One region of the Mesorhizobium sp. P2_B11 genome, then DNA from elsewhere that is predicted to be linked to it. Evidence: predicted binding sites of a transcription regulator. Region 1 holds the regulator's gene; the other holds the start of a gene.
What was found. The regulator LexA, encoded in region 1, represses DNA repair genes until DNA is damaged. The targets are predictions, from matches to a motif close to TGTTCNNNNTGTGTTCNG.
Positions count from the first base shown of each region.

Region 2: the regulator LexA is predicted to act here: its motif matches at 8,020-8,037, upstream of AC1DYJ_RS17050 (PA0069 family radical SAM protein).

Region 1 is NZ_JBFUDF010000006.1:147,170-163,218, forward strand. Features, by position in the region: gene AC1DYJ_RS20105 (AMP-binding protein) at 1-231, shown strand, start outside; gene kynA (tryptophan 2,3-dioxygenase) at 228-1,064, shown strand; gene kynU (kynureninase) at 1,131-2,378, opposite strand; gene AC1DYJ_RS20120 (GntR family transcriptional regulator) at 2,546-3,325, shown strand; gene lexA (transcriptional repressor LexA) at 3,532-4,293, shown strand; gene AC1DYJ_RS20130 (ComEC/Rec2 family competence protein) at 4,287-6,740, opposite strand; gene gltX (glutamate--tRNA ligase) at 6,838-8,277, shown strand; gene gltA (citrate synthase) at 8,459-9,790, shown strand; gene lpxB (lipid-A-disaccharide synthase) at 9,846-11,024, opposite strand; gene AC1DYJ_RS20150 (LpxI family protein) at 11,014-11,916, opposite strand; gene lpxA (acyl-ACP--UDP-N-acetylglucosamine O-acyltransferase) at 11,903-12,736, opposite strand; gene fabZ (3-hydroxyacyl-ACP dehydratase FabZ) at 12,752-13,204, opposite strand; gene lpxD (UDP-3-O-(3-hydroxymyristoyl)glucosamine N-acyltransferase) at 13,206-14,264, opposite strand; gene bamA (outer membrane protein assembly factor BamA) at 14,342-16,049, opposite strand, start outside.
Region 2 is NZ_JBFUDF010000005.1:87,333-103,381, reverse strand. Features, by position in the region: gene AC1DYJ_RS17110 (tetratricopeptide repeat protein) at 1-231, opposite strand, end outside; gene AC1DYJ_RS17105 (hypothetical protein) at 424-594, opposite strand; gene AC1DYJ_RS17100 (polyprenyl synthetase family protein) at 661-1,677, opposite strand; gene AC1DYJ_RS17095 (putative signal transducing protein) at 1,937-2,161, shown strand; gene AC1DYJ_RS17090 (tRNA1(Val) (adenine(37)-N6)-methyltransferase) at 2,161-2,955, shown strand; gene AC1DYJ_RS17085 (S49 family peptidase) at 3,070-3,927, shown strand; gene AC1DYJ_RS17080 (hypothetical protein) at 4,010-4,195, shown strand; gene AC1DYJ_RS17075 (4-(cytidine 5'-diphospho)-2-C-methyl-D-erythritol kinase) at 4,221-5,114, shown strand; gene moaB (molybdenum cofactor biosynthesis protein B) at 5,101-5,655, shown strand; gene AC1DYJ_RS17065 (GFA family protein) at 5,783-6,211, shown strand; gene AC1DYJ_RS17060 (hypothetical protein) at 6,201-7,169, opposite strand; gene AC1DYJ_RS17055 (glycosyltransferase) at 7,459-7,962, opposite strand; gene AC1DYJ_RS17050 (PA0069 family radical SAM protein) at 8,112-9,266, shown strand; gene AC1DYJ_RS17045 (ribonuclease HII) at 9,420-10,115, shown strand; gene AC1DYJ_RS17040 (F0F1 ATP synthase subunit B) at 10,404-10,895, opposite strand; gene AC1DYJ_RS17035 (F0F1 ATP synthase subunit B) at 10,906-11,505, opposite strand; gene AC1DYJ_RS17030 (F0F1 ATP synthase subunit C) at 11,572-11,796, opposite strand; gene AC1DYJ_RS17025 (F0F1 ATP synthase subunit A) at 11,864-12,622, opposite strand; gene AC1DYJ_RS17020 (AtpZ/AtpI family protein) at 12,686-13,078, opposite strand; gene AC1DYJ_RS17015 (cell wall hydrolase) at 13,333-14,517, opposite strand; gene AC1DYJ_RS17010 (MFS transporter) at 14,654-15,958, opposite strand.

The sequences.
Region 1 (16,049 bases):
GCGGTGACCGGCGCCGAGGACAGCGAGCGCGGCCAGATCGTCGAGGCGCATATCGTTCTGGTGCAAGGCGTCACGCCCGACGCATTGACCGTCAAACGCCTGCAGGACCACGTCAAGGCGACGATCGCGCCCTACAAATATCCGCGTTCGGTGAAGTTCATCGACGCATTGCCCAAAACCCAGACCGGTAAAATCCAGCGCTTCCGGTTGCGGGCGGAGAAGAGCAATTGAGCCAGCCCTACGATCCGGCCTCCGATGGCGCGCAGATGTCGTTCAAGGAGCGGATGTCCTACAGCGACTATCTGCACCTGGAGAAGGTGCTCGACGCGCAGGCGCCGCTGTCTTCGGCCCATGACGAGATGCTGTTCATCATCCAGCATCAGACATCGGAATTGTGGATGAAGCTCGCCTTGCACGAGATCGGCGCCGCGATCCGTTCGATCCGCGAAGATCGCCTCGAACCAAGCTTCAAGATGCTCTCGCGCGTCGCGCGCATCTTCGAGCAGCTCAACAATGCCTGGGACGTGCTGCGCACGATGACGCCCAGCGAGTACACCGAGTTTCGCGACGCGCTCGGCCAATCCTCGGGCTTCCAGTCCTGGCAGTACCGCGCCATCGAGTTCATGGCCGGCAACCGCAACCTCGCCATGCTCGGCCCGCACAAGCACCAGCCTGATCTTGTGGACCGTCTGGAAGCGATCCTGGCCACGCCGTCGCTCTATGACGAGGCGCTGCTGCTTTTGGCGCGCAACGGCTTCGACATCGGTGCTGACGCCAAGCGTACGGACTGGCGTGAGACGCGCGTCGAGAACGAAGAGGTGCTGGTTGCCTGGCAAACCGTCTACCGCGACCCGCAGCGCTACTGGATGCTCTACGAACTGGCGGAAAAACTGGTCGACTTCGAGGATTACTTCCGCCGCTGGCGCTTCAACCACGTCACCACGGTCGAACGCATCATCGGCTTGAAGCGCGGCACCGGCGGCACCTCAGGCGCTTCCTACCTGAAAAAGATGCTGGAGGTCGTGCTGTTTCCGGAGCTGTGGACGGTTCGCACCCGGCTCTGAGCTCTTTGTTTCCGCGCAATTCCCGAGGGAAAAGCGCTACGCACTTTTCCTGGACTTGCGCCGATTTCAGGTAACCGCGGTCTTGACCGCAAAGCGGGCGTCCTGCCAGGCGCCGGTGCGCAGAATATCCTCCAGCACGTCGACCCCCTGCCAGACATCGCCATAGCCGACATAGAGCGGCGTGAAGCCGAAACGGATGGTCGACGGCGCCCGAAAATCGCCGATCACACCGCGCTCGATCAGCGCGCGCATCACCTGATAGCCGTGCGGGTGGAGGAATGACACCTGGCTACCGCGCTGGCTGCCGTCACGAGGACTTTCCAGTTCAAGCCCGTAAGCGCCGCATCTGGCTTCGACGAGCTGGATGAACAGGTCGGTCAGCGCGATGCTCTTTTTGCGCACCGCCGCCATGTCGACGTCGTTCCAGATATCGAGCGCCCCTTTCAGCGCCCGCATCGACAGCACCGGCTGCGTTCCGCACAGGAAGCGGCGGATGCCGCTGCCGACCGCAAAGCCCTGCTCGAAGGCAAAGGGCCGCGCATGGCCCCACCAGCCGCTGAGTGGCTGATGAACATCGCCATGGTGGCGTTCGGCCGCGTAGATGAAGGCCGGCGAGCCGGGGCCGCCATTGAGGTATTTGTAGGTGCAGCCAACGGCGAAATCGGCATTGGCGCGGTCGAGTTCGACCGGCAAGGCGCCGGCGGTGTGGCAGAGATCCCAGATGATCAGCGCGCCGGCCTCATGTGCCTTGCGCGTCAGCGCCGCCATGTCGCGCAACTGGCCGGATTTGTAGTTGACGTGGTTGACCAGGATGACGGCAACGCTGTCGTCGATCAGATCCTCGATTGCGGCAGCGTCGACGCCCTCCAGCCGCAGCCGCGTTCCCGGCCGGGTCGAGGCGACGCCTTCGGCCATATAGAGGTCGGTCGGGAAACTGTCGCCTTCGGCAACGATGACCGAGCGATCCGGCCGCATGCCGAGTGCCGCGTGCAGCAGCTTGTAGATGTTGATCGAGGTCGTGTCGCAGACCACCGTCTGCCCGCTAGCCGCGCCGATCAGTCGTCCGAGCTGATCGCCGAGTTCCACCGGCATGTTGAACCAGCCGGCGGTGTTCCAGGCGCGAATGAGATCCTGCGCCCATTCCTGCGTGGCGGCCTGCTGCAGTTCGCTGAAGACGGCTGGTGACGCGGCGCCCAGCGAATTGCCGTCGAGATAGATCACGCCTTGCGGCAAGACAAAGCGTTCACGCATGGAACGCAGCGGATCGGCGGCATCCATCGCTTCGATTGCAGCGAGATCGGGTGTCATGCTCATGATCCGGCGCCCCTCCATGGACAAACGCATTCGGCGGAGCCTGGCCGCCCAAACATGCCGGCGATCTTGAGCGGTCCTCCTGGAGCTGTCAAACATTATATATAATCTACCCAATGAAAGGCTTTGATATATAATCACCATCCGAGCAATCTGACTGATGGGTCACGATGTTGGATGACGAGCAGTCCTCGAAGACGGAAGCGGCCTATCGGCTGCTGAGGCGCGATATTCTTGCGACCCGGCTGGCGCCTGCAGCACCCTTGAAGCTGAGCACGTTGCGCGGAACCTACGGCATCGGCTGGACGCCGCTTCGCGAGGCGCTGTCGCGGCTGGAAGCCGAACGGCTTGTGACCGCCATCAGCAACCGTGGGTTTGCGGTTGCTCCCGTCTCTCGCGCCGAGCTCGAGGATCTGTCGCGTGCGCGGCTGGTGGTCGAACTGCCCTTGCTGGTTGAATCGATCGAAAAGGGCGACCGTCAGTGGGAAGACGCGGTCGTTGCCACGCACTACCGCCTCTCACGCTGTGGGTCCGTGCTCGATGATCCCTCGGATGAGGCCGTCGATGCGTGGTACGAAAAACATGATGCCTTCCACGCGGCGCTGCTCAGTGCCGCGACATCGAGCTGGCTGCTGCGTTTCAACGCGACGATCTCCGATCAACTGCATCGCCACCACCGCTTTCTTAGCCTGGCCCCGACGCTGCGCGCGGCCGCCGGCCGCCAGCACGGCCACCAGAAGGCCATGGCGGCGCTGCGCGACGCCGTGGCGATCGAACACCACACCGCCCTGATGGAAGCAGCCCTTGATCGCGACGCCGAGCGCGCAAAAAAACTGATGAGCGTTCACATCGGCTACACGCTGCAGGTCTATGCCCAGAGTGAACCGGGCGCAGCGACGGAGGCAGTGCAGCCCCGCCCGAAAAAGCGGCAGCGGTCCGGCAAGGCATGAATGGCCCGATGGCGCGGGCCGCCGGCATTTCACCCCGTTGCCGGCAAACGAAGCGCGGGCGCCGATCGCGGCGCGGAACGTTAGGCTGAACAAAACGTCAACGCATTCATTAAACTTTAAACAGTTGCGGAACACAACTGGAACAGATAGTGTTTGTTCTGGGTTTGTTTTTTCTGATTCTGGTTTCAGAACCCGTGGGGGCCGCGATGCTGACGCGCAAACAACATGAACTCCTGATGTTCATCCATGAACGCCTGAAGGAGAGCGGAATCCCGCCGTCTTTCGACGAGATGAAGGAGGCGCTCGACCTTGCCTCCAAGTCCGGCATTCACCGCCTGATCACGGCGCTGGAGGAGCGGGGTTTCATTCGCCGGCTGCCGAACCGGGCGCGTGCGCTGGAAGTGCTGCGATTGCCCGACTCGATCGCTCCCGGCCTCAATGCGGCGAAGAAGTTTTCGCCGAGCGTCATCCAGGGCAGTCTCGGTCAAGGCGGACAAGGCGGTGTGGGGCAAAGCGGTCTCGGCCGCCAGATCAAGCCGGCCTCGTCGTCGCGTTCGATGTCGGCCGGCAATGACGACGCGGTTTCGGCTGTGTCGATCCCGGTGATGGGCCGCATCGCCGCCGGTGTGCCGATCGACGCCATCCAGCACCAGACGCATTCGATCTCGGTGCCGCCGGACATGATCATGGGCGGCGAACATTACGCGCTTGAGGTCAAGGGCGACTCGATGATCGAGGCCGGCATTTTCGACGGCGACACGGTCATCATCCGCAATGCCGATACGGCGAGCCCCGGCGAGATCGTGGTGGCGCTGGTCGACGAAGAGGAAGCGACGCTGAAGCGCTTCCGCCGCAAGGGCGCCTCCATCGCGCTGGAAGCCGCCAACCCGGCCTATGAAACCCGCATCTTCGGGCCGGACCGGGTCAAGGTGCAGGGCAAGCTGGTCGGGCTGATCCGGCGCTACTGAGCCGGCTTGGGTTTGTACTTTTCGCGCTCCTTGTAGGGCGGCAGGCCGCGTGCTTCGCGTGAGAAGCGGCGTTGCTCGTGCCAGGGACGATAGGGCTTGTCGACGGCGAAACGTATGGCTGGCGCTGTCGCGGCCGATTGCTGGTCGAAGAAGACGGCGGCACTTCCGTCACGGGCAAGCTGCTTCTTGGTCACGACTAGCACCAGCGGGTCGCGACAAGGATTGTAGGCGGTGGCGTCGTCGATGACGATCAGGCTCGCGAAAGCGCAGGCCGGTCGGGCTGTTTTGCGATCCTTCGCAAGCGCGACAATGGCGCCGGACGGGTGCCGGGCAATGCAGAGATCGCCTGTGCAGTAGAAGGGTGAGCCGGGCGGCAGGTCGAGCGGATCGAGGTCGAACCGCGTATCTCCAGTCTCGAAGGTCTCCGGCTGAATGATGGTTTCGGCCCGCAGCGCCCGTTTCCAATTGTCGGTGGTGAATTCGTTTGCGCGCTCCCGGTTGAGGGCAAGCTCGCCGCCGCCGATCGGCACAGCAACCAGATGTGCGTCTTCCGAAATGAGCACGTCAGGCGTGCGCACCTGCGGCACGGTCAGCAGGCCGGCCAGCGCGAAAGGCACGGCCGCCAGCCTGAGCCAGGTCGTGGCCATGGTGGCAATGACAAGGGCGACCGTCACCAGCAGGACCGACTGAATGGAGATCAGCCCGACGGCATCGACCGGGGAGCGTTCGGAGATCCAGCCAGAGATGGCGATCATCGCCGTCAGGCCCTTGCCCATCAGATAGAGGGACGGCCAGTCAAAGCCAAAAGGCATCAGCAATGCGCTGATCACCGCCAAGAGCATGACGACAGAGACAATTGGCATCACGGCCAGATTGGCGAGCAGGCTGAGCGGCGACACGCGCTGAAAATGCCAGATGGCAAACAGCAAGGTCGCGCTGCCGGCAATGATCGAGGTCATGGCGAGCCCGCCCATGCCAGCCAAGAATTTTCGCGACAGGAAGCTGACGAAAGAGCGCCTCGCAGGGGGCGTTCTCACTCTGTCGGCGCGGTAGTCGGCCCAGCCGGCATAGGCGCCGACGAGGGCGGCGGTGGCGGCAAACGACATCTGAAAACTCGGGCCGACGACCTCATGCGGCGACACCAGGATGACGGCGATGGCCGAGATCGCCAGATTGCGCATGGTAAGCGCCGCACGATCGAACAGCACCGCAACCAGCATGACCGCCAGCATGATGAAGCTGCGCTCGGCGGCGACCACGATGCCTGAAATGACGAGATAGGCGGCGATGGAGACAAGCGCAGCGCCGGCCGCATATTTCTTGACCGGCCGGCGCGAGGAGAAATCGGGAAAGAGCGCAAAGGCGCCACGCAGCAATCCCATGATGGTGCCGGCGACCAGCGCCATATGCAGGCCGGAAATGGAGATGATGTGGTAGATGCCGGTGCGCCGCATCGCCTCGTTGATTTCGTCCGGAATACCAGCGCGCACGCCGACAATCAGCGCTGCTGCAATCTCGCCTTCGGCGCCACCGATTTGGCCCCTGATATGGTCGGCAATGTTTTCCCGGGCGTTCTCAATGGCCGAAGAGAGCCGCGCGGTCAGCGGCGGCGGTCCCTGGGCGGCGATGGTTTTGGGATTGCCGAGAAAGAAGCCGCTGGCGCCGATGCCGGTGAAATAACTGTCGAAGGAGAAGTCGTAGCTCTCCGGCCGTACCGGACCGGTCGGCGGCAACAGCCTGGCATAGCCGGTGACCAGGGAGCCTGCCGTCATATCGGCGGGAACGGTGCGTGCCGAGAGCCTGACCCGTTCCGGCGCGTAGCGCAGCTTGGGGTAAGCGGTGGAAATCACGTCGAGTGTCAGCCTGACGCGGCCGTTTTCCATTTCCTCGAGACTGACGACGCGCCCGGTTAGCCGTGTTTGAATCTCGGAGCCCAGCATCTGCGTGCCGGCGCGCCATGTCTCGACCTTGGCGGCGACGACGCCAAGCGCGCACAGCATGGCAGCCATAAAACACAGATGCGTCCTCGGCCGCGACCGGGTGACGGCAGCGCAACCTGCCATGAGCAGCACGATGGCGATTGGTTGGGCAAAGCCCGGCTCGCTGGCCAGCGAGAAATAGACAATGACGCCGGCCGCCAGGAAAACCGGCACCAGCAGGAAGGCGACGCCGCGGTCGAGTTCCGTGCCGGCGGCGACGGCTACACTGCGGCGGATAGCGGGCCATGTCGAATGGCGCAGCAGCCTGCGCAGGCGGATGGCAAATCCGGGCACAGCAACCGGTGCCGGCGCGACGTCATCGGGCGATGCAGGCAGGTAGCCCGGGCGCAGTTCGGGCAGCGCAACCGGCATCGGCTCGGCATAGGGAACGTCGGCAAACAACGACCGTTCGCTGACGCTTGCCTCCGCGCCCTCGCCCTCCTTTGCGCCCCGGCCTCGTTCAGCCATCGGGTCTGCCCCTTGCGCCCCAGACCCCCTATGCTACATGAACGCGCAAAGCGCGAAAGTCCGCGCCGCCATCTCATGCATTGCCCCGAGAATTGCCATGTCCAAACTTGCCACGTCCAACAGGGTGGTCACCCGTTTTGCCCCCTCGCCCACCGGCTACCTGCATATCGGTGGCGCGCGCACCGCGCTGTTCAACTGGCTGTACGCCAAGCACACCGACGGCACGATGCTGTTGCGCATCGAGGACACCGATCGCGAGCGTTCCACCGAAGCGGCAACCCAGGCCATTCTCGATGGGTTGACCTGGCTCGGCCTGTCCTGGGACGGCGGGGCCGTCTCGCAGTTCGAGCGCGCGCCGCGCCACCGCGAGGTGGCGGAGGAGCTGGTACGCCTGGGCAAGGCCTATTACGCCTATGAGACGCCGGCCGAGCTCGAGGCCATGCGCGAAGCTGCGCGCGCGAAAAGTCTGCCGCCGCGCTACAATGGCGCGTGGCGCGACCGCGCGCCCTCCGAGGCGCCTGCCGGCGTCAAGGGCGCCATCCGCATCAAGGCGCCGGCCGAGGGCGAGACCGTGGTGCATGACCGCGTGCAGGGCGAGGTGCGCTTCCCCAACAAGGATCTCGACGATTTCATCATCCTGCGTTCGGACGGTGTGCCGACCTACATGCATGCCGTCGTCGTCGACGACCACGATATGGGTGTCACCCACATCATTCGCGGCGACGACCACCTGACCAATGCCGCGCGCCAGACGGTGATCTACAACGCCATGGGCTGGGAGGTGCCGTCCATGTCGCACATCCCGCTGATCCATGGCGCCGACGGCGCCAAATTGTCGAAGCGGCATGGCGCGCTCGGCGTCGAGGCCTACCGCGCCATGGGCTATCTGCCCGAGGCGCTGCTCAACTATCTGGCGCGCCTCGGCTGGAGCCATGGCGACGACGAGGTGATGTCGATCAAGGACATGATCACCTGGTTCGACATTGGCGACGTCAACAAGGGCGCGGCGCGCTTCGACTTCGCCAAGCTCGATGCGCTGAACGGCGTGCATATGCGCAAGATGGACGACGTCCAGCTGCTCGACATCTTCGTCGCCACTCTTCCCTATCTCGAAGGCGGCCCGGCGCTCGCCGCCCGCCTCGACGACACCAGGAAGGCGCAGCTGCTGGCGGCGCTGCCTGGCCTGAAGGAGCGCGCCAAGACACTGGTGGAACTCGCCGACGGCGCCGGCTTCCTGTTCGTCGAGCGGCCGCTGCCGATCGACGAGAAGGCGGCAGCCCTGCTCAACGCCGACGCCCGCACGATCCTGCGCGGCGCGCATGCGGCGTTGCAGACGGTTTCCGGCGAGTGGACGGCCGCAGCGGCGGAAGCCGCGGTGCGCGAGTTCGCGACGGCCGGCGGCCACAAGCTTGGCGCCGTGGCCCAGCCGCTGAGGGCAGCCCTTACCGGCCGCAGCACCTCGCCCGGCGTGTTCGACGTGCTTGCCGTGCTTGGCCGCGAGGAAAGCCTGGCGCGGATTGCGGATCAAATCGATTAGGAGCGAACTGGCCCAAGAAGATTGGCATTGAAAGGCGCGTTTCGCAGTGCAACATTAGGCCCTGGCCCAATCTGGCACGCACCTCCCAAAATGCGGTGGCGAGTTCGCGCATTCCGGTGATTTCGACGTGTCGTTTGCAGGAATTGCCTTGCCGGCATGAGGAACATGAAGGAGTTTGAGAATGAGCGAAGCTGCGACAAAACTGGAACCCGGCAGCAAGACGACGCACCCGTCGACTGCCACGCTCGAACTGGCCGGCAAGACGCACGAATTCAAGGTGCGAAGCGGCTCGGTCGGGCCTGACGTCATCGACATCGGCGCGCTCTACAGCACCACCGGCGCCTTCACCTACGACCCCGGCTTCACCTCGACAGCGAGCTGCGAGTCGGCGATCACCTTCATCGACGGCGATGCCGGCATCCTGCTGCATCGCGGCTACCCGATCGACCAGTTGGCCGAACATGGCGACTTCCTCGAAGTCTGCTACCTCTTGCTCTACGGCGAACTGCCGACCAAGGCGCAGAAGGACGATTTCGACTACCGGGTGACGCGCCACACCATGGTGCACGAGCAGATGTCGCGTTTCTTCACCGGCTTCCGCCGCGACGCGCATCCAATGGCTGTGATGTGCGGCGTGGTCGGTGCGCTGTCGGCCTTCTATCACGACTCCACCGACATATCGGACCCGTATCAGCGCATGGTCGCCTCGATGCGGCTGATCGCCAAGATGCCGACGATCGCGGCCATGGCCTACAAATACCATATCGGCCAACCCTTCATTTACCCGAAGAACGAGCTGAACTTCGCCGCCAATTTCCTGCATATGTGCTTTGCGGTGCCGTGCGAGGAATACAAGATCAACCCGGTGCTGGCGCGCGCCATGGAGCGCATCTTCATCCTGCATGCCGACCACGAGCAGAACGCCTCGACCTCGACCGTGCGCCTCGCCGGCTCGTCGGGCGCCAACCCGTTCGCCTGCATCGCCGCAGGCATCGCCTGCCTGTGGGGCCCGGCGCATGGCGGCGCCAACGAGGCCGCGCTCAACATGCTGGGCGAGATCGGCCATGTCGATCACATCCCGGAATTCATCGCCCGCGCCAAGGACAAGAACGATCCGTTCCGGCTGATGGGCTTTGGCCACCGCGTCTACAAGAACTACGACCCGCGTGCGAAAATCATGCAGAAGACGGCGCATGAAGTGCTGGGCGAACTTGGCATCAAGGACGATCCGCTGCTCGACATCGCCATGGAGCTGGAAAAGATCGCGCTGACCGATTCCTACTTCATCGAGAAGAAGCTCTATCCGAACGTCGACTTCTATTCCGGCATCACGCTGAAGGCGCTGGGCTTCCCCACCACCATGTTCACCGTGCTGTTTGCGGTCGCCCGCACCGTCGGCTGGATCGCGCAGTGGAAAGAGATGATCGAGGATCCGCACCAGAAGATCGGCCGCCCGCGCCAGCTCTATACCGGCGCGCCGGAACGCGATTACGTGCCGATTGCCAAGCGCTGATCGGCGCTTCTCCAGCTTTCACCAGGACTGCAAAAAGCGCCCGCAAGGGCGCTTTTTAGTTGGAATGACGAAGCTTGATGTGACGGAGAACGACATCCGCCGCGATATCGCCGGAGGGCCTGTCGGTCGCCATGCGCCTGGCAACCTCGGCAAAACCGTCCTTTTGCCAGGTTCGGTAGGCGGTGTCCGAGAACAAAGCCTCGAGCTGCCGCGCCAGATAGCGTGGCCGCACATACTGGTTGTAGTGCTCCGGCACGATCGCCTGGTCGGCGATCAGATTGGGCAAGGCGGCGCTCCATACCGTGACCAGCCCCTGAACCATGCGCATCACCGGATCGAGCCGGTAGCAGGAGATCATCGGCACCGCGGACAGCGCCAGTTCGAGCGATACCGTTCCCGAAGCAATCAGCGCTGCATCGGCCTTGCCGAAGGCCTGCCATTTGCGCTCGGCATCGAGGATGATCTCAGGCGTTTCATCCCAGCGCGCGACCGATGTTTTGACTAGGTCGGCGACATGCGGCACCGTGGGCAACAGCAGGCGCAAGCGGTGTCCGCGCGCGCGCAGCGCCGAGATCGTCTGGCCGAAGGGATCGATAAGCCGGCTTACCTCGCCGCGCCGCGATCCGGGCAGGACAAGCAGTGTCTTGACGCGGTCCCCTGAGAGATCGCGCGGCTGGCCTTGCGCCCGTGCCGCGCCGAGCACACCCGGATCATGCGTGAGGCGGTGTCCGACATAGGTGCCGGGCGGACCGCCGAGGCGGCTCAGTTCCTTCACCTCGAAAGGCAGGATGCACAGTATGTGATCGACATAGGGCTTCATCGCCACTGCCCTGCCCGGCCGCCATGCCCAGACACTCGGGCAGACATAGTGGACGATCGGGATGGAAGGATCAGCGGCGCGGACCTTTTTGGCCACGCGCAGCGAAAAGTCCGGACTGTCGATGGTGATGAGACAATCGGGTTTCTCAGCGGAGACCGCACCAGCGGTCTGGCTGATGCGCCGCATCAGGCGCGGCAGGTCGCGCAGAATGGCGCTGAGCCCCATCAGCGCGATCTCGGTCCCGTCAAACAGCGGCACCAGCCCGAGCGCCTGCAGATGCCGCCCGCCAATGCCGACCAGCCTGATATCGCGCCCCGTCATGCGCTTCAGCGACTGCACGATGTCGGCGCCCAACAAGTCGCCGGACTCTTCGCCGGCGACGATGGCAATCTTCAACGGCTTCTCAGCTGGCATGGCCAGGCTCCACGGCCGGCAGGCCATACACGAACAGCCCAAGCGCATTGGCGCGCGCGAGAACGACGGGACCTTCGAGGATCAGCGAATGGCCGGCCTCGACCGCAATGCCGGCAAGCCCGGCGGCGTGTGCTGCCTCGACCGTCTGCGGACCGATGGACGGCAGATCGGCGCGCAGTTCCTGGCCGGGCTTGGCGCATTTGACCAGGACGCCGCGCGTCTTGCCGGCGAGCCTGCCATGGCCGCGCAGCTGCTGTGTCCGCTCGAGCAGTCCGTGGGTGCCCTCGACGCCTTCCAGGGCAATAGCGCGGCCACCGATGGCGATAGCCGCCTGACCGATGTCGAGCGCGCCGATGGCTTTTGCCGCCGCATGTGCTGCTTCGATATCGCGCCAGTCAGACTTTCGCGGCACTGCCTTGGTCAGCGGCCCTTCGGCCGCGACAAGCCGGGGCACGACCTCGTGCGCACCGACAACCTTGACGCCGCGGGCTTCCAGGCCGCGGGTCAATATCTTCAGCAGGCCGTCGTCGCCACGCGCAAGCGCCATGGCAAGCGAGGGTATCAGCGCCAGCAGGCCCAAGCTTGGGCGCATGTCGACCAGCCGCGGCCTGCGCCTGATCTCGCCAGCAAGCACAAGATGGGTGATCCGCCGCCGCCTCAGCAACGCAACCAGCGAGCCGATATCTTCCAGGCCGAGGCTTTCATGCTCATAGACGGTGAGTTCGGACTGACGGTCGGCCTGACCTTCGACCAGGATGATGACGGGCGGATGCCCTGCCTCCGCCAGGCCGGCGGCAACTTCGACCGGCAGGCTGCCGCCGCCGGCAATGATGCCGACCCTGGCGTCCGGCGCGAGATCGAGGCCCGTTGAGCCGGCCTCAGTCTTCGTCATCGGCATCATCGCCGGCGCCACCTTTAAGCGACGGGACGGCAAAATGCCGCTTGCCGCGACTGGCGATGAAATCGATGATTTTCATGGCGGTCGGCGACGAGGCGAACTCGGCCTTGGCGAATTCGATGTTTTCGCCGACGGTGCGGGAGCGGTCGAAGATCGTCTTGTAAGCCTTGCGCAGCACCTGGATTTCGGCGCGCGGCAGGCCGGAGCGCTTCAGGCCGATGATGTTGAGGCCGCGCAGGCTGGCACGGTTGCCAACGGCAATGGCGTAGGGGATGACATCGCCGACAAAAGCCGAGCAACCGCCGAGAAAGGCGTTGTCGCCAACACGCACGAACTGATGAACGGCACTGAGGCCGCCAATATAGACGTTGTCACCGATCTCGCAGTGTCCGCCGAGCGTCGCGCCATTGGCGAAGGTGGCGTTTTTGCCGACGACGCAGTCGTGGGCGATATGGGCATAGGCCAGGAAATTGCCATTGTCGCCGACGGTCGTCTCGCCGCGGCTGGAATCGGTGCCGAGATGCATGGTCACGCCTTCGCGGATCGTGCAGTTCTGGCCGATAACCAATGTGGTGCGGCCACCCTTGTGCTTGGTGTTTTGGGGCGGCCCGCCCAGTGTCGCCATCGGATAGACCTTGGTCCCGGCGCCGATGGTGGTCGCACCCAGCACCGAGACATGGCTGACCAGTTCGACGCGGTCACCGATCACGGCGTCAGCGCCGACAAAGCAGAAAGGTCCGATAGAGGCGCCTTCGCCGATTTGGGCACCGGCCTCGATAACGGCCGAGGGATGGATTGCAGTCTGTATTTTCATGAGCATGTCGAACCGTCAGCCGGTAACCATCATTGCCGAGATCTCGGCTTCGGCGGCCTTTGCGCCGTCCACCATGGCCTCGCAGGCGAATTTGAGCAGGTTACCGCGCATCTTGATTTTCTTGACGTGGATCTTCAACTGGTCGCCCGGGACGACCGGTTTGCGGAATTTCGCGTTGTCGATGGTCAGAAAATAGACCAGCGACGGCCTTTCCGTGTTCAGGTTGCGGATGCAGATCGCGCCGGCCGTCTGTGCCATGGCCTCGACGATCAGCACGCCCGGCATCACCGGCTGGTCCGGGAAATGACCCTGGAAATGCGGCTCATTGATGGTGACGTTCTTGATGCCGATGGCCGAGTCGTTGCCATCGATCTCGACGATGCGATCGATCATCAGGAAGGGATAGCGATGCGGCAAAAGCTTCATCAACCCCAATATATCGACCGCTTCGAGCGTCGCCGGCACCATCTCAGCTACTTCCCCCTTCGCCCTGCTTGCGCGTCCTGGCGAGCTTGCGCAACATGGCGATCTCGCGCATGGCTTCCGCCATCGGCTGCGCCGGATAGCCTCCCCAGATCTCGCCCGCCGGCACGTTGCTCATGAACCCGCTTCTCGCCGCAAGCTTGGCCCCCGATCCTATGGTCAAATGATCGGCAAGGCCAACGCCGCCGCCCATCGTGACACCATCGCCGACGACGACGGAGCCGGAGATACCCGAAAGTCCGGCTATAATGCAATTGCGGCCGATGCGAACGTTATGGGCGATCTGCACCAGATTGTCGATCTTGGTGCCCTGGCCGATGACCGTATCCGACATGGCGCCGCGATCGACTGTCGTGTTCGAGCCGATTTCCACATCGTCCTGGATGATGACACGGCCGATCTGCGGCACACGCTCAGGCCCCTTGGCACCACCGACGAAACCGAACCCGTCCTGGCCGATGCGGGCGCCGCCATGGATGATGACGCGGTTGCCGATCAGCGCATACTGGACGCTCACGCTTGGGCCGATATAGCCGTCGCGGCCGATCTGGCACGAAGGACCGATAACGGCATGGGGGGCAATGACCGTACCGCTGCCGATGGAAGCGCGTGGGCCGATGACCGCTCCTGCCTCGACGATGGCACCAGCCTCGACATGCGCCGTTGCATCGACATGAGCCTGCGGCGAAACCCCGGTTTCGCTGGTCATCGGTCCCGGAGTCGCCGCCGTCGGAAACAGCAGCCGGCCGACCATGGCGAAAGCCTGTTGCGGTCGAGGGTGGACCAGAACCGCAATGCCGGCCGGCGCCTTGGCGGCGAATTCGGTGGGACAAAGCACGGCCGCCGCCTTCAGCGACTGCATCAGCGCGAAATTGCGCTTGCCGTCGACAAAGACGAGCGCGCCTTCGCCGCCTTCATTGGCTGGCGCCAACGCGTCGATCGATATGTGAGCAAGATCGGAATCGACAAGCGACGCGCCGGTCAGATTCGCGACTTCGCCAGCCGTATACCGGCGTGAGGGCGCGAAGAACACCGGATCGGTCATTCCAGAAGCAATATCCAGCTAGGTCGGATCAGTTCTCTTCCGGACCCCAACGGCCCGGAAGCATCGTTATCCGAACGTCAGAAGCGGCTCGACATGCCGAAGTTGAATTCCTGCACGTCGTCGGTCGACTCTTTCTTGACCGGGATCGCGTAATCGATGCGGATCGGGCCGAAAGGCGACGACCACAACAAGCCTACACCAACCGAGGCGCGCAGCTTCAGATCGGTTGAGGTTTGGGTGACACCGGTGGTGTTAATCTTGCTGCCATACAGTGTGGCGGCATCTGCAAACACTGCGCCACGCAGGCCGAAGCTTTCCGGAATGACCGGCACCGGGAACTGGGCTTCAGCCGACGCATTGAAATAGGTGGTGCCGCCCAGATGGTCACCCGTATTGATGTCCGCAGGGCCGATGCCGCCATACTCGAAACCGCGGATCATGCGGTCGTTGCTCTGGAACTGATCGAAGATGCGCAGGCCGTTATCGCCATAGCCCGCGATATGGCCGGCGCCGCCTGAGATCAGGCCGACCAGATCCAACTGTTCGGACAAGGTCTGGTAGACAGTGCCACGACTGGTAACCTTGACGAATTTGGCATCGCCACCAAGGCCGGCCACTTCCACAGTCGAGGTGGCGTAGATGCCTTCATGCGGGCTCTTCATGTCGTCGATGGTGTTGTAGACCAAACCGAGGCTGACCGACGACTTGATCCACGGGCTTTCGTCAATTCCCTCGACGATCGCCGGAGATATATTGCAGTCGGCGTCGGGAACGCCATCGTGAGGCGTGTCATCGCAACCGGAGTCGAGTTTGTACTTCTCCTGGGCGATATTGTACGCCAGCTGGGTCGAGATGTTGTCGGTGATCGGCAGGCCGAACCGAACGGTCGCGCCCAGCGTCTCGCTATCGTATTTGCTGTAATTCCGGGTCTGCTGGAAGATGTCGAAGCCAGCTGCGATACGGCGCCCGAGGAAATAGGGCTCGGTGAAGGAGAGGCTGTAGTCGCGAGAATTCTTGCCGCCGCCAGCCGAGACCTTGATGTATTGGCCGCGACCGAGGAAGTTGCGCTCCGCGATCGATCCTTCGACGGACGGACCTGCGGTCTCGCCACCGGTCGAGTAGCCGGCGCCGACCGAGAATTCGCCGGTCGACTTCTCGACCACGTCAACCACCAGCACGACCTGGTCAGGCTCGGAGCCCGGAACAGTCGAGATGTCGACTTTCTCAAAATAATCCAGCGCTTCCAGCCGCTTCTTCGCGCGTTGGATGAGGACCTGGTTGAAGGCGTCGCCTTCGCTGACGTCGAACTCGCGGCGAATGACATAGTCGCGCGTGCGATCGTTGCCGCGGATTTCGATGCGTTCGATATAGGCCTTGGTGCCCTGGTCGATCGTATAGACGACCGAAATGGTGTGGTTCTCGAAGTTGCGGTCGCCGCGCGGCGTCACCTGGGCGAAGGCATAGCCCGAACCCGCGACCTTCTCGGTCAGCGCGATGATCGTGTCCTCGACATCCTTGGCGTTGTAGACGTCGCCCTTGTGGGTCTGGACCACCGATTCCAGCGACTTCGAGTCGACTTCCGGAATGGTGCTCTCGACGCTGACGTCGCCGAACGTATAGCGGTCGCCTTCCTGCACGGTAATGGTGACCGTGTACTGGTTGGTCGTGTCGTCGAGCTCGCCGACAGCGGAGACCACCTGGAAGTCGGCATAGCCATGATTGTAGTAGAAGCGACGCAGCGTCTCCTGGTCGGCGCGCAGCTTGTCCTCGTCATAGACGTCGTCG
Region 2 (16,049 bases), on a different contig from region 1:
TTGCTGCAGCGAGGTGTCGCCGGGATTGAAGGCCAGCGCCTGCTTGTAATAGGCGATGGCATTGTCGAGGTCGTTGTCGCCTTCGGCGATGCGGGCGGCGAGATAGGCGCCCGAGAAGGATGTGATCTTGACCGGGTCGGTCGATTCCTTGGCGTAGGCGGGCAGCGGAGAAATCGCCATCCCTGCCACAATTGCCAGCCCTGCGAGCCAGCGCGCACGTCCTTGCCGCATCGTATCCCTTTCAGCCAAGCGCCATCCCGCATCGGCGCGGAGAAGCCACAGACTCGATGTTTCCGGACAAAGCATGGCCTTTTTGGGGTCAGGCTTCAATCCGGGCCGAATTCACAATCGGGTCACCTGACTAACAAACCATGGCGACGCACACACTGTCGGTTCGGGATAATAGCAGATCGGGGTTGGGAGCTACAGCCTGACATCGCGATATCCGCCTGCCGCGACAGTGGTGCACAGGCCGGCCCACTCGCAGCCCTGGCAGGCCTCGCGCGTCACACCGGCCGAAAAAGCTGCACGCAGGCCGGCAAGCGTCGTCGCGTCGAGGCTGAAGCGGGCGCCGGCCTGGATCGGCCGGGCCAACTGTTTGCCGACATCGCGTGCCGCCAGTTCATCCCGCCCGGCCGCACTTTCGCGGCCTGACGAGCCTCAGCTCACCCGGCTGATGCAGAAATCGATGACATCGATCAACGCCGATTTCTGCGGCGTCGCCTCCAGCGGCGCCAGTGCGTCGCGGGCGATCTCGCCGAAATGGCGGGCGCGGCCGATCGTGTCGGCAATGGCGCCATGGCGGGTCATCAGGCCGATCGCCTTTTCCAGCCCGGCATCGTCGGTGACATTGTCCTCGATGGCGCGCTTCCAGAAGGTGCGCTCGGCCTTGGTGCCGCGCCGGTAGGCGAGGATGACCGGCAGCGTCACCTTGCCCTCACGGAAATCGTCGCCGACATTTTTGCCCAGCTCCTGGCTGGAGCCGCCATAATCCAGCGCATCGTCGATGAGCTGGAAGGCAAGGCCGAGATTCATGCCGTAGGAGCGCAACGCCGCGCGATCGTTGCGCGTGGCCAGCGCAATGACCGGGCCAACCTCGGCGGCGGCCGAGAAGAGTGCCGCGGTCTTGGCTTTGATGACGGCGAAATGCTCGTCCTCGGTGGTGTCGAGGTTCTTGGCGGCGGCAAGCTGCATCACCTCGCCCTCGGCGATGATCGAAGCCGCACTGGACAGGATGTCGAGCGCTTCCAGCGAGCCGACATCGACCATCATGCGAAAAGCCTGGCCGAGCAGGAAATCGCCGACCAGCACGCTCGCCTGGTTGCCCCAGATCATGCGGGCGGTCTTCTTGCCGCGGCGCATGCCGCTCTCGTCGACGACATCGTCGTGCAGCAGTGTGGCGGTGTGCATGAATTCGACCGAGGTGGCGAGCTTGACGTGGCCTTCGCCGGAATAGCCGAACATCTGGGCGGCGGCGAGTGTCAGCATCGGCCGCAGCCTCTTGCCGCCCGACGAAATCAGATGGTTGGCGACCTCCGGGATCATCTCGACGTCGGAGCCGGCCTTGGACAGGATCAATTCGTTGACGCGGCCCATATCGGCGGATGTCAGATCGATGAGATCCTTGATGGAAGCGGGTTCCCGCTTCCCGTTTTCGATGTTGAGAACGACACCCACCAACAAACACTCCCGTCTTTGATCACGCGTGCGACGGCACCCTGGTCCCTGCAAGGACTCTAGGGCGGCACATACGGGCACGGCAAGAGGCGAATTGGCGCGGCTGCGGTGACGGCGTGTCAACTGGTTCTGGGTAAAAGAGATAGAGCATGGCAGCCTGGACAAAACGGTGAACCGTTTGTCCGGGAAAATCGCTTCACACTTTTCGGCGCCATGCTCCAGCGTTTACATCAACGGCGCAACCTGCGAACTTCGTCCGATGATAGAACTCGTCCGCACCAACGATGCCGTGATCATCTCCTTTGTCGAATCGCTGATGCGCGATGCCGGGATCGCTTGCTTCGTCGCCGATCAGAACATGAGCATTCTCGAAGGGTCGATCGGTCTTTTGCAGAAGCGGGTCATGGTCGACGCCGACCAGGCCGATCAGGCGCGGCGCATCCTGAAAGACGCCGGCATCGAGAACGAAATCCGCCAGAAATAATGGCTGAAGCGAGCGCCTTCGCCAGCGATACGCCGGCTCACACGGTCGATGCCTTCCATCGCGGCCGCTTCTGGCTGGTGCAGCCGAGGACCGGGCATCGCGCCGGCATGGACGCCATGATGCTGGCGGCGGCGGTGCCGTCCGCCTTTGCCGGGCGGCTTGCCGATTTCGGCGCCGGCGCGGGTGCGGCGGGCCTTGCGGTGCTGTCTCGCTGCCAAGCGGCCGAGGTCGTGCTTGTCGAACGCTCGGCCGAGATGGCGGGGTTCGCCGCGACCACACTCGCCCATCCCGGCAATGCGCATCTCGGCAACCGCGCCTCGGTGCTGACCGCCGACGTCACGCTGTCTGGCCGGGCGCGCACGCAGGCCGGCCTTGCCGACAATTCCTTCGACTTCGTCATCATGAACCCGCCCTTCAACGCGGCAGAGGACCGCGCCACACCCGATCCGCTGCGCCGGCAGGCGCATGTCATGGAAGACGGGCTGTTCGAAAGCTGGATCCGAAGCGCGGCCGCGGTCGCCAAGCCGCGCGGCGGCCTGGCCGTCATTGCGCGGCCTGAACAGCTCCGCGATCTCCTCGATGCCTTATCGGGCCGCTTCGGCGACGCCGAGATGCTGGCCGTCCACCCCCGCCCGGAAGCAGCCGCGATCCGCATTGTGGTCAGGGCAACGCTCGGCGCGCGTGGAAAATTGTCGATCCGCCCGCCGCTGATGCTGCATGCCGAGACGGGCGATGGCCCGTCGGAACGGACCGAGATGATCAACAACGGACTGGCATCGCTGTTCGGCGATTGATTTGGTTTCGTGCCGCAAAACCGGCACACAGCTGAGCGACATGGATTGCAGCATTGCCGTTGACCGGCAAATCCCTACATGCGTTGAAAGCCATCGACCGGAGACAGCCACCTCGTGAAACGCCTTTTCAACCGCCTGCTGCCGAAATCCTGGCGATCCAGCGTCGTCACCATTCCCGTCATCAGGCTGCACGGCACCATCATGGCCGGTGGCGGGCAGTTCCGGCCGAGCCTGTCGCTCGCCTCCACGGCCGCCCTCATCGAAAAGGCGTTCCTGTTCGACGCGCCGGCGGTCGCGATCTCGATCAATTCGCCCGGCGGCTCGCCGGTGCAGTCGCGGCTGATCTTCAAGCGCATCCGCGACCTGGCGGTGGAGAAGAACAAGAAGGTCCTGGTCTTCGTCGAGGATGTGGCGGCCTCGGGCGGCTACATGATCGCGGTCGCCGGCGACGAGATCTTTGCCGATCCGTCCTCCATCGTCGGCTCGATCGGCGTCGTCTCGGCCTCGTTCGGTTTTCCCGAGCTGATGAAGAAGATCGGCGTCGAGCGCCGCGTCCACACTGCCGGCCAGAACAAGGCGGTGCTTGACCCGTTCAAACCGGAGAAGAAGGAAGATGTCGAACGGCTGAAGGCGCTGCAGCTGGAAGTGCACGAGACCTTCATCGACCTGGTCAAGGAGCGCCGCGGCTCGAAGCTGAAGGACGATCCGGACCTGTTCACCGGCCTGTTCTGGACCGGCAAGAAGGGACTGGAGCTTGGTCTCGTCGACGCCTTGAGCGACATGCGCACGGTGCTGAAGACCCGGTTCGGCGCGAAAACCCAGCTTCGGCTGGTCACTGCGCCGCGTGGCCTGTTTGGCCGCATCGGCCTGTTCGGCTCAAGCTTTTCAGCGCCCGATATTGCCGCCGCTGCCGCCAGCGGCGTGATCGATGCGGCGGAAGAGCGCGCATTGTGGGCGCGCTTCGGGCTTTGAAAAAGCGGGGAAAGCGTCTAGCATAACTGCCGACCAACCCGACCCGGCCGCCTTTGCCGCCTTGCGAGGGAGGAGTTTTGAAATGCCGCAGATCATTTTCTTCGCGATTGTCGGCGCGGCCGCCTATTTCGGCTACCGCACCTTCGTGCGCGAAGCCGAGCGCGTGACCGCCAAGGTGCGGCGCACCGAAAAGCAGGCAGCCAACGGCGCCAACGGCACGCTGGTCAAGGATCCCAAGACCGGCGAATACCGCCTGGCCAAGGACTGAACCCATCCCGCTTGCAGCCGACACAGTGGATGCGGTAGCCCGGACGTGGCTGGCACCTGCCAAGATAAATCTGGCGCTGCATGTCACCGGCAGGCGTGCCGACGGCTATCATCTGCTTGAGAGCCTGGTCGTTTTCACACGCTTCGGCGACAGGGTCGAGATCGAGCCTGCCGACAGCGACCGGTTCTCCGTAGCGGGCCGCTACGCGACTTCCGTGCCGATAGACGACAGCAATCTGGTGGTGAAGGCGCGCGAAGCGCTGCGTAGGCAGGCAGGCCAGCAGAGCACGCCGCCGGTTGCCATCCGGCTGGAAAAGAACCTGCCGGTCGCCTCCGGCGTCGGCGGCGGTTCGAGTGACGCCGCGGCGGTGCTGCGCGGCCTTGTCCGGACCTGGGGGCTCGATATCGGCGAAGCCGATCTGGCGCGGATCGGTCTCACGCTCGGCGCCGATGTGCCGATGTGTCTTTCGGCAAAACCACTGGTCGCGCGCGGTGTCGGCGACGAATTGTCATTGGTGCCGGATTTTCCCGCGCTGGCCCTCGTGCTGGTCAATCCCGGCGTCGCCGTCTCCACGCCCGACGTATTCAAGGCGCTCGAGAAACGCGACAATGAAGCGCTGCCGCCGCTGCCCCGCACATTCGACTTCCACAGCGTCCGCAACTGGCTGGAGGTCAGCCGAAACGATCTCCAGGCCGCGGCGCAGGCGATCCAGCCGCCCATCGGCCGGGCGCTGTCCCTGCTGAATCGGGCCGGGTCCGGATTCTCGCGCATGTCGGGATCCGGCCCGACCTGCTTCGGGCTGTTCGAGACCGGCAATGTCGCCAAGCGCGCCGCCGCCGAGATCCGCAGCCGCGAGCCGGAATGGTTTGTCGCCGCGACGCGCAACATCGCTTCGGAGGGCACCGATGGCCAAAATTGACGAGAGCCGCCCCTTCATCCCGGTGCGCATCGCGGTGCTGACGGTTTCCGATACGCGCAGCCTCGCCGACGACAAATCCGGCCAGACGCTGGCCGACCGCATCACCGAAGCCGGCCATGTGCTGGCCGCGCGCGACATCGTCACCGACGACCGCGAGAAAATCCGCGACAAGGTGCTGGCGTGGTCGCGCGACAAGGAGATCGATGTCGTCATCACCACCGGCGGCACCGGCTTTACCGGCCGCGACGTGACGCCGGAGGCGCTGGAGCCGATCTTCGAAAAGCGCATGGACGGCTTTTCCGAAGTGTTTCATCGCATTTCCTACGACAAGATCGGCACCTCGACGGTGCAGAGCCGCGCCACCGGCGGCGTCGTCAACGCCACATTCGTCTTCGTGCTGCCGGGCTCCCCCGGCGCCTGCAAGGATGCCTGGGACGGTATATTGAAGCCGCAGCTCGACTACCGCCACATGCCCTGCAACTTCGTCGAGATCATGCCGCGCCTGGACGAGCATTTGCGGCGCGGCAAGGCCGCTTCTTAAAGCAAGGCAGATCGCGGCCGATCGCTGCCTTTGTCAGGCAGAACGGCATGTGCGCCTTCGAAGGGTCATTTCCTGCGAGCGACCCAAGGCGTAATCTGCCGCGAGATCTTCAAGGCGGAAAGACACAATGAACGCACATCGCGGCGGCTGCCATTGCGGCAACGTTCACCTGACATTCGAAACCGACATCGAGCCAGCCGAGATGGAAATCCGCGCCTGCCAATGCGCTTTTTGCGTCCGGCATGGCTCGCGCGCTGCCGCTGACCCGCAGGGACGACTGATCGTCTCGGTCGAAGAGGAGGCGAAGCTGCACCGATACCGGTTCGGCTTGCGCACCGCCGACTATCTCATCTGCCGGGATTGTGGCGTCTATGTCGCTGCGGTCACCACCGACGGCGATGAGCCAAGAGCGATCGTCATCGTCAATGCGCTGGACGACCGGCCGCGGTTCAGCCGCGAGCCGGTCCCGATGGACTACGATGCCGAAAACCGCGAGGGCCGCATCGCCCGGCGGCAGGCACGCTGGATGCCGGTGGAGATCCGGATCAGCGGATGACCGGTTCGCCGTGGAAGCGGCGGCGCGAGGGCGGCGACACGCCGAAACCGACCTCCATCATCAGCCGCGGCGTGCGCGACGGCACGGTGCCCATGTGGAAGCCGAACGGGTCCTCGACAAAGCCGAGACCGGCCTCGCCGGTCAGCGTGACCGGGCTGTCGTCGCCATAGACCTTGAGCACCTCTTCGGCCGGATGGCCGACCAGCAGTGTCAGTTGATGCTTGAGGCTGCGCCTGTCGTGGCTGCCCCTGACGTACACGTGCGGGCCGGTCCCGGCGTCGCAAGGCTTCAGGTAGAAGAAGAATTTCAGCATCCGCCAGTCGTCGAGGTCGAAATGGTATTTGCCGAGCGAGGCGAGGTTCTTGTCGGCGTCTGAGGCCTCGCCGGTCGGAAAACTCCACCAGACGCGGGTGGTGATCAGCTTTGCCTGGCCGCCGAGATAATGCTGGGCGATGTCGAGCAGCAACGGATCGTTCTGGATGGCGAGTGCTGCCTTGCAGCCGAGGATGCGCTCGAAATAATGGCCGCTGAGCAGCGAGCGGCCGAAACGCTTCTCGGCCTCGGCATGATCCCCAGGCATGAATTCGAGCCGGCGGTCGAAATTGCCGAAGCATGGCGTGCTCTCAGCAAAGCTCGCGATCTCCTCATGGATTGCCTGCGGCAGGACCAGGCCTGAGAACAACCCATCGGTGCGCAGCGTTTCGACGATCGACTTGAGCTCGACGCCTCGGAACATCGTCGCCCCGCCACTCTGTGCCGGGCGGGTGGCGCCCAGCCAGTGCAGCTTGCGCGCCGGCATGGTGCGGGCGAGCATGAACATCGGCAGCCAGGCCGGGTTCTCGCGCAGGTCGGACAGATAGGTCGGGATGCGCGCGGCGATGCGGCGAAACAGGCTGCCATTGCGGGCAATGGCTTCCAGGCTGGCGGCGCCGGATTTGTCGGGGGTCGAAAGGTTCATCGGGGTCCTCAGGTATGAACGGCAGCCGACGAAAAGTCGGTTTCTACCGCTCCCGCATTACCCAAACCCTGATATCCCGCATCGAGGGAATGCTAACCCCGCGTCAGTTTTTGTGCAATGCACAATAGCGGGATTGCGGTGAATTTTCCCACATCGCCTTCCCTCACCCAACTACGAGGGTAGCTCGCCAGCGAAGCATGGCGAGGCTTGGGCGACTATCGGAAAGGTCGGCGCCGCCCCTCATCCGCCTGCCGGCACCTTCTCCCGTAGAGCGGGGAGAAGGGAGAAATCACTTCTTCGGCGCCACCCAGATTTCGGCGTCCAGCCGCCTGGAGGCAAGACCACGCGCAAGCGCTTCGGCGCTTTGCGCGTTCTTCGACAGGGAAGCGGCCTGCCGCTTGCTGATCACCAGTCCCTCGGCCAGCGCCCGGTTGCCCTGGAGCACCCGCGCCAGGAATGGCGTGCGGCTGCCGCGGGCGCGGGAAAAGCGCGCCGGCATGGTTTGCCGGCCGGTGTGGGCGACAACGTCGTCGATCCAGCCTTCCGAAAGCCGCGCGCCGGGTTCCAGAAACAGCAGCCAGTCGCCCTTCGCCTGCCTGATCCCGGCGGCAATGCCGCCGGCGACGAAGTGACAGCCGGCATGGTCGGCGACCCGATGCGTCTGGTCGGTCGATCCGGTGTCGCAGACGATGACATCGCGCACCACGCCCTCCACCGCGCCGCCGATCAGCGAGGCGAGCGTGCGGGCAAGGCCTTCTTCGTCATCACGGGTTTCGATGAGAACGCTGAGCATTTTAGCCGAATAGCGGAAAGCCTCGCGAAGCGCCAGTTTTGCATTGCACAACAAAAAAGTTCTTGCTTTGTTCTCATCGGCAAAATAGGATTATTTTCATGAACAGACCGAATCGACAGCCGGCAGACAGTCCCTGGGAGAGGGCCAAGATGGAACATATCGTGCGTGCGGACATTGCAGCCTTCGGAGCAGGTCGAGCCGAGATGGCCAATGCAATGATCGAACAGAGCGGCATGCGCGTCCGTCCGGACCGCAACCGCGGCCGTTCGGCCGGGATCAACCCGTCCGGCCGCTTCGAGCCTGTCAGCCGGCATGTGTTCGACGATGGCTGGAATTCGCTGGAGGAGTTGCCGCCATTCAAGACCGAGGTGCAGGTCGAGAAGCCCCGCACCATCATCACACGCAACGAATCGCCCGACATTTCCTTCGACCGTTCGATCAATCCCTATCGCGGCTGCGAACATGGCTGCGTCTATTGTTTTGCCCGACCGTCGCATTCCTTTATGGGCCTGTCGCCGGGGCTGGATTTCGAATCGAAGCTGTTTGCCAAGCCGGATGCGGCGCGGCTGCTCGACAAGGAACTGTCAAAGGACGGTTATCAGCCGCGTACCATCGCCATCGGCACCAACACCGATCCCTACCAGCCGATCGAAAAACAGTACCGGATCATGCGCGAGATCCTCGAAGTGCTGGAGGCGCGCGGCCATCCGGTCGGCATCGTCACCAAATCCGCTCTGGTGACGCGCGACATCGACATTCTGTCGCGCATGGCCGAGCGCGGGCTGGCCAAGGTGGCGCTGTCGGTGACGACGATGGACCGCATGCTGGCGCGCACCATGGAGCCGCGCGCGTCGACGCCCACCAAGCGGCTGGAGGCGATAAGGCAGCTTTCGGATGCAGGCATTCCGACCTCGGTGATGGTGGCGCCGATCATTCCCGGCCTGACCGACCAGGAGATGGAGCGCATCCTCGATTCGGCCTGCGCCGCCGGCGCCCGCGAGGCCGGCTACGTCATCCTGCGCCTGCCGCTCGAAGTGGCGCCGATCTTCAAGGACTGGCTGCTGCGCCACTATCCCGACCGCTACCGGCACGTGATGTCGCTGATCCGTTCGATGCGCGACGGCAAGGATTACGATTCGGAGTGGGGCAAGCGCATGAAAGGCGCCGGACCCTATGCCTGGCAGATCGGCCGGCGCTTCGAGATCACGGCCAAGCGGCTCGGCCTCAATGCCGAACGGCGCACGCTCAGGACCGACCGGTTCGTCGCCGCCGCCAATGCGACCGAGCAGCTGATGCTGCTGTGAAGATCATACCTGCCCCGCCGTCGTTGGCTGGGCAGGCGAAGAAATCCCGTCCGGCCTGTCCCCCGGCCTGCAGACGGTGCCCTCCCGGTCTTGCCCCACTCGACCCTGGAGGGACTTGCGGAGAATCGGAGCCGATGCGAACCTCGCCGCAACATGGCTCGCGCGCGTTCCGATTCTCCGCTTCTTTTCGAAATCGTCGAGAAGCCCGACTTCTCCTTCGAGACGAAGGCGATGGCCGAAGGCCTGTGGCCGGTCGCAGGCATGGACGAGGCCGGCCGCGGTCCGCTGGCCGGGCCGGTGGTGGCGGCGGCCGTGATCCTCGATCCCGCCAACATCCCCGACGGGCTCGACGATTCCAAACGGCTCAACCATTTGCAGCGCGAGGCGCTGTTCCTGAAAATCCTGGGGTCGGCGCTCGGCGTGTCGATGGCCTCGGTGAGTGCCGAAGGCATTGACGGCTCCAACATCCTCAAGGCCAGTCTCGAAGCGATGCGCCGTGCCCTTGCCGGGCTGCCGATCCAGGCAAAGCTGGCGCTGGCCGATGGCCGCGACGTGCCGCCGGGTCTGCTGTGCGAAGGCCGCGCGCTGATCAAGGGCGACCAGCGCTCGCAATCGATCGCCGCCGCCTCGATTGTGGCCAAGGTGATGCGCGACCGCATGATGTGCGGCTGCGGCAGCCACCATGAGAATTACGGGTTCGAGGTGCATATGGGCTACGCCACGGTGCGGCATCGCACGGCGATCGAAGCGCATGGTCCGGTGGCGAGGTTGCACAGGGCTTCGTTCGCGCCGTTTAGGCTGGGCGGTACGGAAGTAGCGGAAGAAGAGAGCTTCGCCGGGCTGGAGTAGCCGACGGCGGCACAGCTGATCTCCCCCCTTGTGGGGGAGATGTCCGGCAGGACAGAGGGGGGCGCTGTCCCGCCAGCATGTCGGTCTCGCGAACCAGATTCCCTAGACAATTAGCGGTCGCCGCGACGTACGAGAGCGGAGCACCGCGATCCGTCGCGCCCCCCTCTGCCCTGCCGGGCATCTCCCCCACGAGGGGGGAGATCAGCAGCTTCAGCGTCTCGCTCACCATGCAAACAAAAAAGCCGCCAGGTCACCCAGGCGGCTTCGTGTCAGCGGTTTTAACCCCGCTCAGTTCAGCTTGGCCTTCACATCCTGCAGCGCGGATTTGAACAGGTCGGCGCCGGCCTTGGCATCGACCTTGACTGCCAGCAGCGCACGCGCTGCTTCGACGGCGATGTCGACGGCGCTGGCGCGCACTTCGGCGACGGCCTCGCGCTCGGCCTGGCCGATCTTCTGCTCGGCAAGCGCGGTGCGGCGGGTGACGTAATCCTCGGTCTTCTTGTGCGCCTCGGCGGCAAGCATCTCGGCCTCGCGCTTGGCGGCGGCGACGATTGCCGCGGCCTCCTGCTCGGCTTCCTTGCGCTTCTTCTGGTACTGGCCGAGCAACTGCTGGGCCTCCTCGCGCAGCTTGCGGGCTTCATCAAGCTCATTGCTGATCTTGGCGGCACGAGCGTCGAGCGCCTTGGCGATCAGCCCCGGTACCTTGATGTAGACGGCAACGCCGAGGAAGATGATCAGGGCGACGGTGGCCCAGAGCGTTGCGAGAGATGTGGCGTCCATGATGCGCTCCTCACCGGGCCACGGATTTGACGGCAGCCGCGATCTCGGCCTTGCTGGCCTTGCCGCCGACAAGCGCATCGACGATTGCCGAAGCGGTGTCCTCGGCGATCGTGCCGACTTCCTTCATGGCGTTGGCCTTGATGGAAGCGATGCTGGCCTCGGCCTCGCCGAGCTTCTTGTCGAGCGCGGCTTCGACCTTCTTGCGTGCAGCTTCGGCTTCAGCCTTGGCCGCGTCGTTGGCCTGCTGGCCGATCGCATTGGCCTTGGTCTTGGCTTCCGCCAGTTCCTGCTCGTAAGCAGCAACGGCAGCGTCAGCCTCGCCCTTCAGCCTGGCGGCCTGGTCGAGGTCCTGCGTGATGCGATCGCTGCGCACGTCGATGATGCCGCCAAGGCGCGGCATCACCACCTTCTTCAGGAACAGGTAGAACAGCCCGAACGTGATCGCCAGCCACAAAAGCTGCGACGGGAACGTCGCCGGATCGAATGGCGGGAACGCACCGTGTGCCTCGGCAGGCACGCCGGTGCCGGAATGCGTGTCGCCTTCCGTGCCGGTGTGGGCGCCTTCAGCGGCGGGTGCGGACTCTTGCGCAAAGGCAGATGTCACGAACATGGACTATCCCCTGATATCAGGCATGGCCGCAGGATAGCGGCCGGCCTGTCCAATCTTCTCGAGTGCTCAGCCGAACAGGGCGAGGAGCGCGATGAGAAGCGAGAAGATGCCCAGAGCTTCGGTCACGGCGAAGCCGAAAATCAGGCGGCCGAACTGGCCATCGGCGGCCGACGGATTGCGCAGCGCGCCCGCCAGGTAGCTGCCGAAGATGTTGCCGAGGCCAATGCCCGCGCCGCCCATGCCCAGGCAAGCGATACCAGCGCCGATGTACTTTGCTGCTTCTGCGTCCATTTTAAACTCCTTTGGATCTGTAATTCCGTTGCAATTCCATCCGGCGAAGATGCCGGAAACTCTAAGGTCAGTGCCCGGGATGCAGGGCGTCGTTCAGATACATGCAGGTCAGCACGGCAAAGACGTAGGCCTGCAGGAAGGCGACCAGCAATTCCAGGGCGGTCAGCGCGACGGCCATGGCCAGCGGCAGCACCGAACCGGCGACGCCGACGGCGCCCAGCGCGCTCAGGCTGACGACGAAGCCCGAAAACACCTTCAGCGTGATGTGGCCGGCCAGCATGTTGGCGAACAGACGAACCGAGAGGCTGACCGGGCGCGAGACGAAGGAAATGACTTCGATCAGCACCACCAGCGGCAGCAGGAAGACCGGAACGCCATGCGGCACGAACAGCTTCAGGAAGCCGAGGCCGTGCTTCGTGAAGCCGTAGACAACGACGGTTCCGATCACCAGGGCCGCAAGGCCGAAGGTGACGATGATGTGGCTGGTGACGGTGAAGAAGTAGGGGAACAGGCCAAGCAGGTTGGCAACCAGCACGAACATGAACAGCGAGAACACAAAGGGGAAGAACTTCATGCCCTGGTTGCCGGCAGCGTCGCGCAGCATGTTGGCGACGAATTCATAGCCCATTTCCGAAACCGACTGCAGGCGCCCCGGGATGAGGCTGCGGCTGGACGTCGAGAGGTAAAGAAACGCCGATGCGACGAGCACAGTGGCGACCATGAACAGTGCGGAATTGGTGAAGGATACGTCATAGCCGCCGATGTTGATCGGAATCAGCTTGACGATATGGAACTGGTGGATCGGATCGACCTTGTCAGCAGCCATTTACATCCCCGTCAAAGCCGCGAACGGCCTTAAGTGTCCTTGTGCGCCATTGGCGGCGCCAGTTCATTCTTTCGGATCGCGCGACTTCTCGCTTTTTCCGAATTCCGCCACAACGCCCGACGAACGCAGGACATTGAGCACGCCGGCGCCAAAGCCCAGCAACAAGCCGACGATCAGACCCCATGGCGAGGTTCCCGCCACACGATCCAGAAACCAGCCAAGGCCCACACCCACCACTATCCCAGCGATGAACTCGCTGGACAGCTTGAGCGCCTGGCCATATCCGGCCGTCGCTTTCGCGCCGTCATTCCCCTCTAGCCGATCCGGCCGTCTTGTCGCAAGCGATGCTTCAAGGTTGCGCCGGCGGCGCTCAAGGTCTTCGTCGCGGATGTCGGCTTCATGCTTGCTGCCGCGGCCGGTTTCTCCGGTTCCGTGTGGCCCATTCTTGTCGGCCATCGAACCCCCCTGCCCGGTCAGACCGTCACCGTCCGTCCGCTTCTAAAGTCGCCGGCAACATAGTTAGAGGGTCCGCGCCCGTCAAGCCACGGGCGGGACTTCAAAGCCATGTATTTTTTCTATTAAAATCAATAAGTTGGAGAGGTGCGACATCGTGCCCGGCAGAGCGGCGGGGACGCAGACCCCGAATCCTCCCGGCAACGGCTCTTTGATTGCCGGGGCCAACGGGAAAAGAAGCGACGCTCGCCGGAGGCTCAGCTCCAGCCGCCGCCATAGGTGCGGTAGAAGATATGCAGGCCGATCTTGGTCATCTTCTGCATGGTGCGCGCCCAGCCCGGATGGACGTAGTTGGCGTAGTAATGGGTCGATGAGCCGACTTCCGGAATGAAGATCTTGCCGGCGGTGACGGCCATGGCGACATCCTGCGCCACCTTGTAGTTGGCAGGGCTCTCGATGCGCTTCTTGCGGCCATCGCAGGCGAAGGAGAACTGGCAGCGGTTCAGCCAGTTGTCGTTCTGGTAGACGACGCCGCAGATCGAGTTCGGATAGGCCGGATTGCGGACGCGGTTGAGGATGACCTGGGCGACGGCGGCCTGGCCGCGTACCGATTCGCCGCGCGCCTCGAAATAGATGCCATTGGCAAGGCAGGCCTGCTCCTTCTTGGAGAAGACGCTGGCCGGCAGCGGATTCTGGATCCACGAGTGATCACCCTTGGCCATCGGCGGAATGAATCGCCCGCTGTTGGGCTCCTCGTCCTGCAGCAGCGCCTCGAAGGGCGAGGCCTTGGCGTAGTCGGGCTCGGCCTGGGCATAGGCGGTGGCCAGCACGTCAGGCTTGTCATTGTTGACGAGCGCCGCAAGCATCGCGGGCACGCCCGGATCGGGCTTCTTGTCTTCCCTGGTGTGGAAGGCCTGGGCGATCTGGATTTCCTTGCCCTTGATGCCGGGCTTGGCGAAGGCCAGCTTCAGGCCGCTGTCCATGCTCGGCCGCAGCAGCGAGGAAGTGCGCTGGAAGATCGAGCCGGCGTTGAAGTTCTTTGGCGGCGCCACCGGCGAGACCTGGATGATGCGGCCCTTCTTGTCGCCGCGCATGATGCGGTCCTCGTCGGGCGTAACGCCGGCGACATTGCCCTTGCCGCGAAACGAGACCTTGCCGACGCCGGCAATTTGCACGCCCGAGCCCGAGAGCGAACCGGTGGTGACGGAATCGATGAAAGGCATTTCGGCGGCATGAACCGAGCCGGCGACGGAGCGTTCGACATAAGAATTCCAGCGGGTGCCCGACGCTTCGAGGCCGGAAATCAGGCTGCCCATGTCCTGGTAGGCGACGACGGTCGGAAAGCCGATCCAGATGCCGAGCCCAATGATCAATGGCGATACGAAGGAACGTTTTTTCTCACCGGCGGCGGCAGCCAGCCGCTTCAAAACACGTCGATGCACGGGGAACTCTCCAGAAACGCCACTGAGCCACTGGAGAGCCAAAGTGAAGCATTAACCTTGATGCGGAGTTAACGCTAATGATGGTGTTTTTGCGAACCGGCCTGCAACGGGATGCCGATCCGGCGCGATAAAACCGTCAGTTCGGCCGCAGCAAGATCGGCCAGGCGATAACTGCGCAGAGCGCTCCGACCAGCCAAACGCCAGGCCACGACCAGATGAGCAGCAATGCCGGAATGGCCGTCGGCACGACGAAGAAGGCGATGAAGACGAAACTGTTGGCAAGCCCAAGTGCTGTTCCGGCACGGCTGGCGCCGGCCAGCGTGGCAAGTTCGGTGTAGGCGACGCCATGCCAGGCGGAGACCGAGATGCCGGCGACGACCAGCAGCACTGCGATCGCCGGCATCAGCGCGGCATGCGAACCCGGCGTGGCGGCAGCCGCCAGGACCAGCAGGCCAAGAGCCGCGAAACCGAAGGCGCTCGTCATGCTGCAGAGACGCAGGAACCAGCGGCGGTTGCCATGGCGGTCAGTATAGCGGCCGCTCCAGACGCGCATGACCATGGCGCCGGTCTGCACGGCGGCGAGGCTGGCGCTGATCGTGAGCGTGCCCATGCCGGCGAAATCGTGCAGGAAGACGGAGGCGAAGGTCAGGACCGCCACTTGCGGAAAGCAGAGCAGGCCAATGGCGGTGGCGATGCGCCAGACCTCGGCATTGCGCAGCGGCGCCGGTCCGGCCGGCTTGGCCATGGCCGTGCTGCCGGCATTGTCGGTTTCGGGTGGCTGATGCAGCCAGCGCCAGGCAAACAGCGCCGAGACGGCGTTGACGGCAGCCAGCAGCCCGAAGACCGCGGCGAAGCCATGCGCTGATGCCAGCGACGGCAGGACCAGCGCGCCTAACCCGCCGCCGAGCGGCACCGCCGTCTGCCTGATGCTCATGGCAAAGCCACGCTCGCCTTCTTGGAACCAGGCCATGATGGCGCGGCCGCTGGAGCCATTGACGCTGCCGCCGAGCAGGCCGGTGACCAGAAGGCATGCCGCCAGCAGCGCAACGCCAGGCACATAGATCGCCGACGGGACGATGAACACCGCCATCAGCGCAAGCCACGTCGCCGTCGCGCCGAGGCCGGTCAACAGCACGCCGCGATCGCCCCAGCGGTCGGTGAGCAGGCCCCATGGCAGTTCGCTCAAGGCAACGCCCAGCCCAAGCAGGCCAAGGACAATGCCGAGATTGCCGTTGGAGAGCTGATAGCCCGAACGCAGAAACACCGCTGCTGCCGGTATGCCGGCGAAGGTGGCGGAGAAACTGGCATTGGCGGCAACGCCGATGCCAAGCACCTTCCAGCGATGATTGGTGGGAAGGTTTTTCGCGCCCGAGATGGCACTGACTGGTTCGCGCCTGGCCCGGCCCTGTTCGCAGTTTGCTTCGGTGGCGGCAATCGACACGGCACAGCTCCTGTGAGCGATCGGGCTCGACCCGACCCTTGACGCCTTGTTCCTACCGCCATAACTTCATCCCGAATATCGGGAAGTTTTT